Regions from separate parts of the Paenibacillus sp. 481 genome, predicted to be linked through region 3. Evidence: predicted binding sites of a transcription regulator. Region 3 holds the regulator's gene; each other region holds the start of a gene.
What was found. The regulator LexA, encoded in region 3, represses DNA repair genes until DNA is damaged. The targets are predictions, from matches to a motif close to CGAACATATGTTCG.

Region 1 (3,277 bases), 1.3 Mb from region 3:
TCGTCGGTGACAATAAAATGAGACTGCGCTCCGTGCTGGAGGCGGCACGTGAACGTGCGGACATTGTGCTGCTCACTGGCGGTCTTGGGCCAACCATGGACGATTTAACGAAAGATGTTGTGGCTGAGCTGTTTGCCCGGAGCATGAGCTATCATGAGCCTTCCATGGAAAAAATGGAGCGTTTCTTTCAGGAGCGCGGAGTGACGATGATTGAAAGCAATAGGCGTCAAGCACTGCTCATTGAAGGTGCAGACCCTTTGGATAATGAAGCGGGTTTAGCGGTCGGGAACGCTATGTTGGTGGATGACGTAGCTTATATTATGCTGCCTGGACCGCCAAAGGAAATGAAGCCTATGTTCGAGCTTCAAGTCATTCCGTGGTTAGAGAAGCATGTGTTTGCAGAACGTAGCTCACTATATTCTCGTATGCTTAAGTTCGCTGGTATTGGTGAATCAGCGCTTGAAGCGGAACTGATTGATCTGATTGAGCAGCAAGCTGATCCAACGATAGCTCCTTATGCGAAGGAAGGCGAAGTACTCATTCGGCTTGCCACGAAGAGCGCTGACGAAGATGAAGCGGAACGCAAGCTAAACCGCTTGGAAGAAGAAATTCGTTCCCGTGTGGGTCAGTACATATTTGCGACGGAAGATATTTCGTTAGAGCGGGCTGTCGTGGCGCGGATGCGTGAGTTGGGTTTAACGCTCTCCGCAGCAGAAAGCTGTACAGGAGGGCTATTTGCTCAATTAGTAACGTCCGTTCCAGGAAGCTCTCAAGTGTTTGCTGGTGGGGTTGTGGCTTATTCTAACGAGCTGAAACAGCGTGCACTAGGTGTTCCACCAACGTTGTTGGAAGGAGAAAGTGCTCCGGGAGCGGTTAGTGCTGAGACGGCAGCGGCGATGGCAGAAGGTGTGCTGGCGTTGACTGAAGCTGATTTGGCTGTTGCCATTACGGGCGTAGCGGGACCTGATTCACAAGAGGGGAAGCCCGTAGGACTCGTCTATATCGCTATTGCGGAGCGCGGGCATTCTGTCGTGACAGAACAGCTGCGTGTAAACGGAAACCGTGAAATGGTACGTTTGCGTTCGGCTAAAGCGGTGTTGGTTCGAGTGTGGCGGCGTTTAAATGCTATTCAAGCTGCGCGGTAGGGTTTTCTAGTTTCTTAATTTAGGTTCGTACATGCAAAATGATTGCTTTAGATGGTGGATAATGGTATATTTTGTGTACGGAAGAACCGTAATAGAGCTGACAAGCTTTATTACGGTTTTTTTGCGTGTTTTGCTAGGTGAGATCGTAATGAGCTTGTACCTGAGTACATACGATTTTACGTTGAAGGGAGGATGAAAAGTGAAATCAAATGAGCATGATCTATTTTTTGGATAATATGGGTAAATATCATTTGGTAAGATGAAAAAACGAATGTATGTTCGAAAAAATGCTTGGCAAAGCGAACAAAACAAGGTATGATGAATACATAAACGATTAATGAAGGAAGTGAGTTTGTGTCAGATCGTCGCGCCGCATTAGAAATGGCATTGCGTCAAATTGAGAAACAGTTCGGTAAAGGTTCAATCATGAAACTCGGCGAATCCACTCATATGCAAGTTGAGGTTGTGTCGAGCGGATCGTTAGCATTAGATATTGCACTCGGCACAGGGGGATTACCTCGTGGCCGAATTATTGAAATATATGGACCGGAGTCTTCTGGTAAGACAACGGTTGCTTTACATGCAATTGCGGAAGTGCAGAAGACTGGCGGACAAGCTGCTTTCATCGATGCGGAGCATGCGTTAGACCCGGTATATGCAAGTAAACTTGGCGTTAATATTGACGAATTGCTACTGTCACAACCAGATACAGGTGAACAAGGATTGGAAATCGCTGAAGCACTTGTACGTAGTGGTGCGGTAGACATTGTCGTAATTGACTCCGTAGCCGCTCTCGTGCCAAAGGCAGAGATTGAAGGCGACATGGGAGATTCTCACGTTGGTTTGCAAGCTCGTTTGATGTCGCAGGCATTGCGTAAGCTGTCTGGAGCGATTAGCAAATCGAAGACGATTACTATTTTTATTAACCAGTTGCGTGAGAAGGTAGGCGTTATGTTCGGTAATCCGGAGACGACTCCTGGTGGACGTGCGTTGAAGTTCTATTCCACTGTACGTCTAGACGTTCGCCGTGTAGAGACGATTAAGCAAGGTAACGACATGGTCGGTAACCGCACGCGTATTAAGGTTGTTAAGAATAAAGTAGCCCCTCCGTTCAAACAAGCGGATATCGATATTATGTATGGTGAAGGTATTTCTCGTGAAGGTAGCATCGTGGATATTGCTACGGAGAGGGACATCATTCAGAAGAGTGGTGCATGGTATTCTTATGACGGTGAACGTTTAGGTCAAGGCCGTGAGAATGCTAAGCAATTTTTGAAAGAGCATGTTGCGATTGCAGATGTTATCGAAAATAGGATTCGTGAAAGTAGCAACTTAACGACTACGGTATCCCAAGATGCATCTAAGGATGATGAGGCAGACTTAGCGGAATTCGATTCCGAAGAATAAAATGACGGAATGTCATGTGCAAGCACCTTCTGCGATATGCGAAGGTGCTTGTGTCGTTCCTTCATAATCCAACCCTTGCCTGATTTATGATCGAGAGAAGTAGGCGGTGTCAAGATTAAGATGGAGGCTATGTTAGGATGAGTGATGATCGTATCGTCACGATTGTACGAGTTGAGCGTGACGCTAAGCAAGCAAGTAGATATACGATTCATTTTGATAGTAGCTCTTCGTTGAATGTTCACGAAGACGTTATGGTCAAGTATCGATTGTTTAAGGGGAACGAGGTGTCGGTTGCCTCGTTAGCAGATATTTTACGAGCAGATGAGCTAAATAAGGCATACGTTCAGGCGTTGAAATATTTACAGCGAAAGCCCCGCACTCGTGGAGAAATGGCGAAGCATTTAAGCCAGAAGGAATATGAAGAAGGCATCGTCATAGAAGTGCTTGATCGCTTGCAGCAGCAATTGCTCGTTGACGACCAAGCGTATGCGCACCAGTGGACGGAGCAACGCTTGACGCGTCATTATAAAGGAAGGCGATGGATTCAGCACGAGTTAAAGCAGAAAGGCGTGCATGAGCAGCATATTGCCTCAGCGCTTGAAGCGGTAGAGCCCGATCAAGAGTGGGAAAGCGCCCTGCATGCTGCACGTAAGAAATGGCGCCAAACGAGTGGAGAGCCATTTATACGCAAGCAAAAGACGACAGCTTTTCTTATGCGACGTGGT
Region 2 (3,277 bases), 1.7 Mb from region 3:
TCCTACAAATTTTGACGCTAGGCATGGATGTCCACCGCGACGAAATTGTAGCAGCACTCGTTGAAGTCATGCAGCCGCAAGGCATTTACGAGCGCAGCGATGTGCCGATTCGTGAGCGTGAAGGCTTGGAGCAAGTGACAGGGCTGTTGTACGGTGAGTGCCCGCGTCACGTGCAAGTTAAGGAGAACGACCTTATTATTGAGGTCGATATTGAAGAAGGACAGAAGACAGGCTACTTCTTCGACCAGCGGGAAAACCGCGCATCGATCGCTCCGCTTATGCGCGGTTGGGGCAGACGCAGTGGCATTGAACTGCGTTCGGTGGAAACAGACACAGGCGTTGAGCGACTACCTGTTAATGCGAACGGCAAAGTGGTCTCGTTCCCGTGGTGGGACGGTGCAACTGTGCTGGAGTGCTTTGCGCACACAGGTAGCTTTACGCTGCATGCGTGTAAATATGGGGCTAAAAAAGTGACCTGCCTCGATATTTCGGATCATGCAATCCAGAGCGCCAAGCGTAACGTTGAATTGAACGGTTTCACCGACCGCGTGGAATTTGTTGTCGCGGATGCGTTTGACTACTTGCGGACACAAGTACGCGGGTTGGATGAGCGTGATGAGCGTTCGGCGCAGGCGGATACGAGTAAGAAATCAAAAGTAGACACATCGAAGCCGATGACAGCTGGCGGCGGCCGTACATGGGATGTCGTCATCCTTGATCCACCGGCGTTTGCGAAGACGCGCAGCGCAGTGGATGGAGCATATCGTGGCTACAAAGATATTAACTTGCAAGGAATGAAGCTTGTTAACGAAGGTGGTTACCTCGTTACAGCGAGTTGCTCGTTCCATATGCGTCCAGACCTCTTTATGGAAGCGATTTTGGATGCTGCGCAAGATGCAGGCAAAGTACTGCGTCTCATCGAATGGCGTGCTGCTGGAAAAGATCATCCACAAATCGGCGGCGTTGACGAAGGCCACTATTTGAAGTTTGCTGTGTTTGAAGTGCGCTCAAAACGTAAATAACATCATTATAACAACACCCAATGTGCCGGTTCAGAAGCGACGCTTGGGTGTTGTTGCTTTTTTAATAGGCTTTATGAGCTTTAATAGTCTTTATTAGGCTTTGATACATGGTTATAAACATTAATTAGATCCATTTCCAAATTCCCAAACATGCGTTCTAGTTCGCTTATGCCCTGTGCTATAATGTGAGAGACATCTTTTATGACGATTTTGCTGTAAGGGCTAACATATCACTCCTTTTTTTACAAACGAATAATACGAATGATTAACATACAATTGTGTCTGGAGAGGAGGGGCATCATGCCGCTACATTATATTATCGGCCGCTCGGGAAGCGGTAAAACGACTCATATGCTTGAGCGGATTAAACACCATTTGCGCGAGCAGCCTGATGGTCCGCCTATCATTTTACTCGTACCAGAACAGGGCACGTTTCAAGTGGAACATGAACTCGTATCAACACCAGAAATGAAGGGCATGCTGCGTGCCCAAGTACTCAGCTTTCGGCGTTTAGCTTACCGTGTCATGCAGGAGACGGGCGGAACCGCGCTTACGCCGATCAATGAAGAAGGCAAGAAGATGCTGCTCTACAAAATATTGCAGCGTCGTAAAGCGGACTTGCCGCTTTTTTCAGGGGCCGCCGAGCAGTTCGGATTTATCGAGAAACTAAACGATCTATTTGATGAAATGAAGCGATACCGCATCCAAGCTTCGGATCTAGATGAGCACTTATCGTTCGTGCAGTCGAATATGAGCGGCCATTCGCTCTTATCTGCGAAGCTGCGTGATATGTCTGGGGTGCTGCATGAATTTGAAGCAGAGCTGGCAGAACACTACTTGGACGGTGAAGACGTCTTAGCTCGCCTGGCGGAAGGAATGCCGCAATCGGATTATGTGCGTAATGCCACCATTTATATTGATGGTTTTCATGGCTTTACCCCGCAGGAATACGCGGTATTAGCTTCGTTGATGTTACATGCGCGCGATATGACGATTTGCTTATGTGTGGATCGCCCGTATGAGGTGGGAGAAGTTCCACACGAGCTTAATTTGTTTCATCCGACGGCGACGACGTTTATTAAGCTGCGTGAAATTTCTGAAACGCTCGGGTTTGAAATCGGCAGTGTCAGTCATCTCAAGCAGGGAGATTTGGCGGAGCGGCTTGCGGACGATGAGCGTCGGGAGCAAGTGCCAACACAGCTTCCGCGCTTTAAGCAAGCCTCACAGCTTGCTCATTTAGAGCGGCATTTCGAGCGAAAAGTACCATGGCGTAACCGCGATCACGAATCGAAGTCGGGATCGCAGCATCGTCCCAACGACGATCAGTCGGCACCGGACCAAGCGAGCATTACGGTACGAGCGGCTGTTCACCGTCGTGCTGAGGTGGAAGCGGCGGCGCGTGAAATGCTGCGCCGTGCTCGTGAAGATGGCGTTCGTTGGCGTGAGATGGCCATCATGGTGCGCAATATTGCAGATTACGGTGACATTATTAGTACCGTATTTCAAGATGCGGGCATCCCTTACTTTATGGACCAAAAACGAACCGTGCTGGACCATCCTTTTGTAGAAATGACGCGTGCAGCACTTGATATGATCAGCGGCTATTGGAAGTATGATGCGGTATTCCGCTTTGTAAAGACGGAATTTTTGCTGACAGAGGACGAGCATATTACGCGAGCAGATTTTGACCGTTTAGAGAACTATGTGCTGGCATGTGGCATCGAAGGCTCACGCTGGACAAACGGTCGTCCGTGGCCAGCTGAGTTTAATCAAGCTTTAGATCCCGATGACCCTGAACATGAAGAACGAAAAAATCGAACCGCACCGGAATGGATCGAGCATTGCCGCCAGCTTATCGTAACGCCAGTTGCTGCACTTGAACGTGCGCTGGGAAGCAATCGGGATGTACGTGGAAAATGTGAGGCACTGTACCGTTTTTGGATAGCGCTGAACGTGCCACACAAACTGGAGCGTATGAGTCAAGAGGCGCTGTTGCATGGGGACGTGCAGCGTGCGCGGGAACATCGGCAAATGTGGGGCGCTATGCTTGATATTTTGGATCAAATGGTAGAAATGGTTGGGGAAGAGCGCATGTCTGTTGAGTTGTTTGCGGGCATGCTGGAAACCGGGTTGGAAAGTATCAAAATGGCAATTGTTCCGCCTGCGCTTGACCAAGTGTTAATCGCTTCGATGGATCGAACCCGCTCTGGACAAATAAAACATCTGTATTTGCTTGGCATTAACGATGGTGTTAT
Region 3 (3,277 bases):
ACCTAATAATTTGTGATATTTTGTAAAGGGTATATATGGGAATATACCAAACAAATTCATTAGGAGGTTTGTATATGAAATTCAAAAAACTTTTGGCGATTTTGATGGTAGCTAGTAGTTTGACGGTTCTTGCATCATCACCATCTGCATTTGCAAGTGATTATGGGACTACTTCTGTTGGGGTGGGTGATACACAAGCCCAGGCGCTTGATCTTATTCCTGGAGTTTCATTTACTCACTTTCTTTCTAGTCCAACAGATGAAGATTGGTTTAAGTACACGAATAAATCAGGTAAATTTCAGCAATTAAACACACATGTGCAACCGAATAATGGCGAATCAAACTTTAGATTTGGATTTAAGTATAAGTATAGAACGGCAAGTAACTATGATTATGAGTCGGACATGGTATACGCGGGTTTTCTTAACTCTTATAGTGCTCAGCTTATTCAAGCAATTATTCCACCAGGGGCTACGGCGTATTTCAAGGTCGATTCTACAAAATTTGGTGGGAGTCAGTATACAATTGGTCTCCATTCATCAGACCTTTAAAAAGAATAAAATCGTGAATGTGGTTAAACAATTATTGTGTAAATAAGAAGTTTGTAAGCATGAAATTTAAAAAGTTATTAGCAATACTCATGCTGGCTGCTAGTATGACGGTTATGGATCCTTCGGCGTTTGCTGCTAAAGGTATAGCTGACACAAGGCAGAATGCAATGGACATTCCATTTGGACAACAGATGAGCTTGGTTATAGAAGGTGCTGGGGATCAAGACTGGTATAAATGGACTAACAATACAGGCACAATGAAGTACTCATATAATTTTTTAACCCCAATGGGACTCGATTGCAGATATAGATTTGGAATGATTGTTGATTACAATAATGGAAAAGAATTTGATTTGCTTATCGCAAAAGATTTAGAGGATTCTGGGGGGTCAAGAAGTAGTATTCAACAGATAAATAAGGTGATTATCCCTCCAGGAGCAACAGTATATTATGTTGTGGAATCGAAAAATGGAATGAACGGACAATATAAGTTGTACCACTCATTCTTGAATATGTAAATTTTATTGCCATTTTTAAAGCACCCATTGTGGTGCTTTTTATTTTGTTGAGAAGGTGTAATAAGTGAGCAGGTTAGAAGGAACTAAAATTCTCAAGATTTTTCGAACAGTCAATACCTGAGCAGGGAAAAATTGATCTCAAATGATTTGGTCATCTTCGAGGCGAATCACCTTACTAGGGAGTTGGTACAGCACGTAAAGCCCACGAGGACTAAATTGGTTGGTTAATTTACGAATCCCTAAAAGATAAAGAGCACCTATACAACATCGTAGTCCATCTCTCAAGTGAGCCGAACTTTGTTGCAAGGTGCTGCTTTATCTAATGTATGTCCCGGAATATACCGATTACCTTACCCAAAATCGAAACATTCTTCAGACGGAGCGCCTCCATCGTTGGGTTTTGCGGCTGCAAGCGAATATGGTCCTTCTCGCGATAAAACGTCTTTACAGTAGCCTCATCATCTTCTGTCATCGCGACGACGATGTCCCCATTGTTAGCAGTTTGCTGTTGACGAACTATAACGTAATCACCGTTATGTATGCCTGCCTCAATCATACTTTCTCCAATTACAGACAGCATAAACACGTTATTATCGTCACCAACCATATGTGCTGGGAGAGGGAAGTAATCCTCAATATTCTCAGTCGCTGTGATTGGTTCACCGGCTGTTACTTTACCAACGACCGGAACACGTGCGATCGTACGACTAAATTCATGTACCTTCTCTGATTGTTCGTGGCTTAACAGTTCAATAGCACGTGGCTTAGTTGGATCGCGACGAATAAATCCTTTCTTCTCTAGACGATCCAAATGTCCATGAACAGTAGAGCTTGAAGCTAGTCCAACAGCTTCTCCAATTTCACGAACAGAAGGAGGATAGCCTTTAGCGCGTACTTCGTTACGTATAAAATCAAGAATGGCTTGTTGACGGCTAGAAATTTTAGACAAAAATATCATCTCCAATGAATACGCTTTTGTCAAAATTATACCATAGAACTACCGTTCGTACAAACATAAGTTCTTTAATGATGCGGTTTGGAGAGCTATTCAGACGGTTTTAATATGTAGAAAAAGATAATAAAAAGAGAACTTATGTTCTAATTTGTCGTTGACACAAACGTTTGTTCGTGTTAAATTTAGCTGGCAGTAAATTTAAGAACACACGTTTGGGGGATTAGTGCGATGATATATACAACTTATCGTTCTATTTATGAAAAGACACAAATTCAATCGTTTGAAAAAATTTCTCAAGGACGCAAGCGAATGAGGCGTCTGCGCTTGCTTGCGCTTATGATGATGCTTATGTTCGTCGTATGTTCTGGCATCGTGCAAGCTTGGGGAGATACTACTCAGGACGATTATGTTATTACATATAAGAAAGTAATTGTGCAGCCAGGGGATACGGTGTGGGGAATTGCAAAGCAATATTGCCCGAATGAAATCGATATTCGTAACTATGTAAGTACAATAATTAAAAATAATGGGATACAAAATAAAGTGCTTCAGATTGGAGACACCATACATATTCCTCTATTGACTCCAAGTATTAATACTTCTAGATAGTGTCACTTAACTTGACAAGCCTGCACCTCCGTGTCAAAGTAATGAGTATGCCAGTATTTACGGAGGTAATGTATGAATTTAGATCAAATGATTGCACGCATCAATGAACTGGCACGTAAGCACAAATCTGTTGGCTTGACCGAAGAAGAATTGGCTGAACGTGCACAATTACGAGAGAAATATCTTGTACAATTCCGCAAACAAGTGCGTAACAACTTGGACACGATTCAGTGGGTTGAAGACGAACAAGATAATAACGACTCCAAGCCTGTCGTTCATTAATTATAGGACAGTGGGTTTGATGCTACTTAGATGACTAATCATCCTTTTATTCATGAGTAGCTACTATATTGACATCTGATGTTGGTGTTTTATGGGCATCTGAAATTATAATCGATAAGGCGATTGCAGGAAGATGGAACAAACTGTCATGACATATGTGACGTTTGAAGTACATTTTCCTTATATCGCCTTATTCATATAAATGAACTGCTGTCCGTAAGTTCAACCTTCATAGAAGGTGTCAATTACGTTGTTTGCTTAAAGCACTATCGCATACGATTAAGGAAGTCGTGTTATCGAGCGTATTCAACGCTTACTGTCTATTTTTTAGGGGGTTACAACGTCTATGTCACGCAGTTGGG

Region 1: the regulator LexA is predicted to act here: its motif matches at 1,414-1,427, upstream of recA (recombinase RecA).
Region 2: the regulator LexA is predicted to act here: its motif matches at 1,168-1,181, upstream of addB (helicase-exonuclease AddAB subunit AddB).

Annotation. Positions count from the first base shown of each region.
Region 1 is NZ_CP075175.1:368,382-371,658, reverse strand. It holds gene KIK04_RS01480 (competence/damage-inducible protein A) at 1-1,145, shown strand, start outside; gene recA (recombinase RecA) at 1,500-2,552, shown strand; gene KIK04_RS01470 (regulatory protein RecX) at 2,690-3,277, shown strand, end outside.
Region 2 is NZ_CP075175.1:798,110-801,386, reverse strand. It holds gene KIK04_RS03285 (class I SAM-dependent rRNA methyltransferase) at 1-1,022, shown strand, start outside; gene addB (helicase-exonuclease AddAB subunit AddB) at 1,323-3,277, shown strand, end outside.
Region 3 is NZ_CP075175.1:4,796,015-4,799,291, forward strand. It holds gene KIK04_RS21105 (hypothetical protein) at 75-551, shown strand; gene KIK04_RS21110 (hypothetical protein) at 611-1,069, shown strand; gene lexA (transcriptional repressor LexA) at 1,389-2,018, opposite strand; gene KIK04_RS21120 (LysM peptidoglycan-binding domain-containing protein) at 2,253-2,633, shown strand; gene KIK04_RS21125 (DUF896 domain-containing protein) at 2,706-2,915, shown strand; gene KIK04_RS21130 (methyltransferase) at 3,262-3,277, shown strand, end outside.